2 regions of the Arthrobacter sp. 10N410 genome follow, and region 2 is predicted to be linked to the other one. Evidence: riboswitches for the same ligand, from Rfam matches in the RefSeq annotation. Region 2 holds a riboswitch; the other holds the start of a gene.
What was found. Region 2 has a riboswitch for thiamine pyrophosphate ahead of thiC (phosphomethylpyrimidine synthase ThiC). Riboswitches for the same ligand answer to the same signal wherever they lie in the genome.

Region 1 (3,202 bases), on a different contig from region 2:
TGGAGCGTCCGCGGGTGAAGCGTCCCGCTCGGATGAGCCGGGGGCTGGAGAAACCGGGCGGCGGCTGGAGAAGCGGTCCGGGCGGAAGCCCTCCCAGCGCCGGTCCGGCTCTCCGTCCAGCAACGCCCGGCAAATGGCGGCGGCCGCCGGGGTGAGCAGGACCCCGTGCCGGAAGAACCCGGTGGCAACGATGAGTCCCTCGACGTCCTGTCCGGATCCGGCGCTGGCCACGCGCCCCAGGAGCGGGGCGTTGTCCGGGGTCCCGGGCCGTGCCCGCGCCGTGGCCTCGAGCAGTTCCAGCTCGGCAACGGCCGGGACCAGCTGCTGGGCATCGCGCAGAAGCTGGTACACGCCGCCGGCAGAGACGGCGCCAGCCTCGGAGGGCGCATCCTCCCGCTGGGTTGCGCCGATCACGACCGTGCCGTCCTCCCGCGGGACGATGTAGACCGGAACCCCGCGGACCAGGCCCCGCACGGTCGAGCGCAGCAGTGGCCGGAGCCGTGCCGGGACCCGGAGCCGCAGGATGTCCCCGTAAACCGGACGCAGCGGCAGGGACAATCCCCCGGGCAGGCCCTGCAGTTCCGCCGCGGCCAGACCGTTGGCTACGACCGTCTCGCCGGCGCGGAGCTCTCCGCCGCCCTCGAAACGGATGCCGGCGACGCGGCCGCCGCGCCAGAGCAGCCCGGCCGCGCGGCGGGGCACGGCCGTGAACCGGCTGTCGGCAGCCAGCAGTGAACCGATCCTGGCCAGCAACCGGCGCGGATCCACCTGGTGGTCGGCCGGGATGTCGAAGGCGCAGGAGATACCGGGGCTGAGCAACGGTTCGCGGCTGCGTGCTTCACGGACGGTCAGCGGCTCCACGGCCAGGCCGCAGGCCTGCTGCGCGGCCCGCAGGTCGGCGAGCGCCCGGCGGTCGGCCGCGTCCGCGCCGACGGCGAGGGTCGGCGTCGTGAGATATCCAGTGCCGCCGCCGTCAGTGCTGCCGCCGGCCAGGCCGGCGGCGAACTCCGGCCACAGCCCTGAGGCTTCCAGCATCAGGGCCAGGAGCTCCTCCTCCTGGTAGTGGAGTTCACTCACGGGCGCCAGCATGCCGGCGGCAGCCCAGCTGGCGCCGGTGCCGGGGGCGTCGTCGACCAGCGCGACGGTACGGCCCGAACGGCGGGCCTCCCAGGCGATGCCGTGGCCGATCACTCCCCCGCCGATCACGATGACGTCGTAATAATCCGAGGATGGGCCCGGTGGTGTGGCGGGTGGTGCGACGGATACGTCCATGGGTTCCTTCCCTACGCCGGTACTAGCCGGATCAGGTCAAGCGGTCGGCTCTGACGCCCTCTCAGCCCGTCGGACGTCTGGCGGCCCGCGCGGGCTCCCGCGGTATGCGCCCAGTTTAGAGGAACTAGGCTTGGGGCATGAGCCAGGATGTCCACACCACCGCCCGCCTGTACCTGTGCACCGATGCCCGGAAGGAGCGCGGTGACTTCGAGGACTTCGTTGACGCCGCCTTTTCCGGCGGCGTCGACATCATCCAGTTGCGGGACAAGTCGCTGGAGGCGGCCGAGGAGCTTGAGCTGCTGGAGGTCCTGCACTCCGTGGCGCGGCGGCACGGCCGGCTCTGGGCGGTAAACGACCGTGCCGACCTGGCCTCACTGGCAGGGGCGCCGGTGTTCCACATTGGGCAAAAGGACATCCCGTTCGCCGCGGCACGGGATTTCCTGGGCAAGGGCACCGTGATCGGCATGTCCACGCACACGCCGGAACAGGTGGATGCGGCCATCGCGGCGTCCCCGGGCCGGGGCGGGCTGGACTACTTCTGCGTGGGCCCGGTCTGGGCCACCCCCACCAAGCCGGGCCGCGCCGCCGTCGGGCTGGACCTGGTGCGCTACGCCGCCGCGGCGATCGGCCGGGCCGAGGCCGCCGACGTCGGGAAAGTCGCCGGGGTGGTGCCGTGGTTCGCGATCGGCGGCATCGACCTGGGCAACGTGGCCCAGGTGGTCGACGCCGGAGCCAGAAGGATTGTGGTGGTCCGGGCGATTACCGAGGCCGCTGATCCTGCCGGGGCCGCGCGTGCCCTGCTCGCCGCGCTCGACGCCGGGGCGGACGCCGACGCCGACGTCCACAGCGGCGCCGCGGACAACTAGCCGGCTAGTCCCAGCTCTGACATCCGACGGGAATGGGCGGCGGCAAGCTCGGCGGTCAGGGCGCGGGCGAGTTCACCGGCCCGGTCCTCGTCCGTGCCGGTCAGGCCGCCGAGGAAGGCGTGCTCCACGCTGACCCGCTGGGCCTGGGTAAGCGCTTCGCCGAGCAACCGCCGAGCCCACAGGGCCAGCCGGGACGCCAGCCGCGGATCGTCGGCGAGCGCGGCCTTGAGCCGGTCCCGCAGCACCACCGTCGCGTCCCCGGCCGCCTGGACCAGTTCGATCAGCCCGGCCGTCCCGGCGTCGACATAGCCCGAAATGGACCGGTAAAAGTCCGCGGAGACCGTGTCGATCACGTAGGCCTTCATGAGCGACTCGTGCCAGTCGGCGGGGCGGGTGCGCTCATGGAAGTGGTCCACCGAAGGCTGGAACGGCAGCATGGCCTCCTCCGCGTCAATGCCCATCTCCGCCAGCTTCGCGCAGACCAGTTCAAAATGCTGGAACTCGATGACGGCGAGGCCGCCCAGCACCGCCCGGTCGTGCAGGGTGGGCGAATACCGGGCGTCGGAGGAGAGCCGTTCGAAGGCCGAGAGCTCCCCGTAGGCCATCACGCCCAGCAGGTCCCGGAGGAAACGGTTGTAGCGGGCGGGCTCGGCCGGGGAGGTGCTCATGCTTCAAGACTAGTAGCGGAAATCGGGCTAACCTGATTCCGTGTCTCATCATCGCCTGACTCCGAGCGTCCGCCAGCAGAAGAACCAGCTTGCCCAGGCGCTCAACGCACTGCGCACCGTCCTGGAGCTGCCCGGGCCGTTTCCGGAAGCCGTGCTCCGGGACGCCGAGGCGGCCGTCGCCTCCCACGAGCTGCCGGAACTGGATTTGACTCACGTGGAGTTCGTGACCATCGACCCGGCGTCCTCGACGGACCTGGACCAGGCCTTGTTCATTGACCGCGCCGGCGACGGGTACAGGGTTTTCTACGCGATCGCCGACGTCCCGTCCTTCGTCGCCCCCGGCGGCGCGCTCGACGCCGAGACCCGGCGCCGCGGCCAGACGTTCTACACTCCGGA
Region 2 (3,202 bases):
GCCCGGTGCGATATCCGTGACCAGCGGCCCCAGCGTGTAGAAGGGCGCGCCCTTGCAGAGTTCCTGCTGGCGCTCCACGTTTTCCCGGACGAGGTGGAACGGCACGTGTCCCGGGCCCTCCACCATGACCTGGACATCGAAGTCCCAGGCCCGTTGCGTGAGCTCCGCCAGGGTGTCCAGTTCGGCGAACTGGGCAGCGTCGTTGGCGTCCGCCGTCGACCCCGGCCGCAGGCCGTCGCCGAGTGAGAAGGCGACGTCGTAGCGGGCGAAAATTTCGCACAACTCGTCGAAATGCGTGTAGAGAAAGTTCTCCTGGTGGTGTGCAAGGCACCACCCAGCCATGATGGAACCTCCGCGGGACACGATGCCGGTGACCCGGTTGGCGGTCAACGGGACGTACCGCAGCAGCACCCCGGCGTGGATCGTCATGTAGTCGACGCCCTGCTCGCACTGTTCGATCACCGTGTCACGGAAAATCTCCCAGGTCAGGGCGTTTGCTTCGCCGTTCACCTTCTCCAGTGCCTGATAGATCGGGACGGTGCCGATGGGGACGGGCGAGTTGCGGATGATCCATTCGCGGGTCGTATGGATGTCGTCCCCGGTCGAAAGGTCCATCACCGTGTCCGCCCCCCATTGCGTGGCCCATTGGAGCTTGTCGACCTCCTCGGCGATGGAACTGCTTACCGCGGAGTTGCCGATGTTCGCGTTGATCTTCACCAGGAACGCCTTCCCGATGATCATCGGCTCGGACTCCGGGTGGTTGATGTTGCTTGGGATGATGGCCCGGCCGGCGGCGACTTCGCCGCGGACAAGCTCGACGTCGCAGTTCTCCCGCAGCGCGACGAAACGCATCTCCGGTGTCACGATGCCGTGCCGCGCATAATGCATCTGGGTAACCGTTCGGCCTTCGACGGCGCGACGCGGCTCGGGCGGTGCGCCCCGCCATTCAGCCGAGGCGGCGCCGCGCCTGACCGCGGACTTGCCGTCGTCGAGCAGAGTGCGTTCCCGGCCGCTGTACGGCTCCGTGTCCGCGCGCCCGGCGATCCAGTCACGGCGGAAAGCGGCGAGTCCCACCACCGGGTCGCTGCCCGGGCCCGCGGTGCGGAAGACCCGGAACGGAGGATTCCCGACGCCGCCAGGGGACGGTGCCAGGGCGATTTCGGTTACCGGGACGCGGATCCCGCCGTCCTCGACGTACGCGAGGGCATGCGACTTCAGGGACTGCTTCACGGTAGCTGCTGCGGCGCTGTTCCCATTCTGGGCAGGGCTCTGCTGTGGATTTGTTGCGCTCAAAGAGATACTCACTTCCTTCGCCGGCATTACCCGGACAGGTTCAACGGTCGCAGGCTGCGTCAGCCCGATCTCAGCCCCTGCAAGGGCACCCGTGTGGTCGTAGACGAAGCTACCACAGCCCGACGGGAAGCCGTCGAGGGGCTGGGGGGCTGGGCGGGCTTGGCCCGCGGATCGCGATGCGGATTAGGCTTTAGGCCATGAGCGGCATCATCGAGTTCAGCTGCCCGGTCCTCACCGGAGCCGACCAAGAGCGGCGCGGGCTGTGGGCCGTGGACGGCCGCCTGACCTTCCGGCGCCCCGCGGCCGCGCCGGACCTGGTCCTGGACGGTTGGGTGATCCCCGGGCTGGTCGATGCGCACTGCCATATCGGGCTCGGACCCGGCGGGGATGTTCCCGAGGACGTTGCCGAGCGGCAGGCCCTGACCGATCGCGACGCCGGTACCCTGCTGGTCCGCGACGCCGGCGCCGTTCATGACACCCGCTGGATCCAGCAACGGCGCGAGCTGCCACGCATTCTCCGCGCCGGGCGGCACATCGCCAGGACGCGGCGGTACCTGCGGGGCTTCGCCGTCGAGGTGGAACCCGAGGACCTCGTGGAGGCCGTACGCAAGCAGGCCCGCGCGGGGGACGGCTGGGTCAAGCTGGTGGGGGACTGGATCGACCGCGACGCCGGCGACCTCGCTGCGAGTTTCCCGGCCCGGAGCGTCAGGGACGCGGTCCGGGCCGCCCACGACGAAGGCGCCCGCGTCACGGCGCACTGCTTCGCGGAGGACACCCTCGATGACATGCTCGACGCCGGCATCGACTGCATCGAACACGGAACCGGGCTGCTTCCCCGGCACTTGCCGCGCTTCGTCGAACAGGGTGTCCCGATTGTCCCCACCCTAATCAACATCGCCACTTTCCCGGACATCGCGGCCCAGGCCAAGGCAAAGTTCCCCCGCTACGCGGCGCACATGCTGGGGCTCTGGGAACGCCGCGCCGAACGGATCCTCGAGGCGTATGAGGCCGGGGTCGCCATCTACGCCGGGACGGACGCGGGGAGTGTGATCAAGCACGGGCGCATCGTCGACGAACTTGAGGCCCTGCACGGCGCCGGGCTCCCCGCCGGCGCCGCCCTCGACGCAGGGGCCTGGGCCGCCCGCGACTGGCTCGGAGCCGACGCGATCACAGAAGGTGCCAGTGCCGACGTCCTGGTCTGCGCCGAGGATCCGCGCGGGAATCTCGGCACCCTGCGCGAGCTCAGGGGCATCGTGCTCCGCGGCGAACTGGTACAGGGGAGCATCCCCGGCCATTAGGAATAAATTGAAGCTTCAAGTAATTTAACTCTACGAGGGTCGCCGAAGGTCGGGGGCCACAGAACCACCGGAGCGTTTCAATGACCGTAGAAGCCAGCACCCAGGATCTCCTTCCTGCCGAACTCACCATGGGCACCGTGATGCTCAAGGTCGGCGACATGAAGCTGATGACGGACTACTACCAGCGCGCCCTCGGCCTCGACATCGTTGCCGAGCAGGACGGCGGGCTCTACCTCGGACGCAAGCTCAAGCCGCTGGTCCACCTGGCACCGGCACCCGGGCTGAACCTGCCCTCCCGCGGCGAAGCCGGCCTCTTCCACACCGCCCTTCTCTTTGAGGACCAGCCCTCGCTGGCCGCCACCGTCGCGTCCGCCGCGCAGTATGAGCCGCAATCCTTCACCGGCAGCGCCGACCACCTTGTCAGCGAGGCCTTCTACTTCAATGACCCGGAGGGCAACGGTATCGAGCTCTACTGGGACCGCCCCCGCGAAGCCTGGTCCTGGGACGGCAAGAACGTCGTGATGGACAGCCTGGCCCTGCCGCCGCAGCGCTACCTCGAGCAGCACCTCACCGAGGCGTCGCTCGCCGGGCAGCGCGAGGCCGACGCCGGC

Region 1: another riboswitch for thiamine pyrophosphate. It lies ahead of thiO (glycine oxidase ThiO); the one in region 2 lies ahead of thiC (phosphomethylpyrimidine synthase ThiC).

Annotation. Positions count from the first base shown of each region.
Region 1 covers NZ_JBFTIP010000001.1:777,962-781,163, reverse strand. Annotated here, with positions in the region: gene thiO (glycine oxidase ThiO) at 1-1,272, opposite strand, end outside; TPP riboswitch at 1,263-1,383, opposite strand; gene thiE (thiamine phosphate synthase) at 1,410-2,138, shown strand; gene AC1DB8_RS03725 (ferritin-like fold-containing protein) at 2,135-2,806, opposite strand; gene AC1DB8_RS03720 (RNB domain-containing ribonuclease) at 2,847-3,202, shown strand, end outside.
Region 2 covers NZ_JBFTIP010000002.1:69,553-72,754, forward strand. Annotated here, with positions in the region: gene thiC (phosphomethylpyrimidine synthase ThiC) at 1-1,320, opposite strand, end outside; TPP riboswitch at 1,289-1,396, opposite strand; gene AC1DB8_RS04805 (amidohydrolase family protein) at 1,491-2,591, shown strand; gene AC1DB8_RS04810 (VOC family protein) at 2,672-3,202, shown strand, end outside.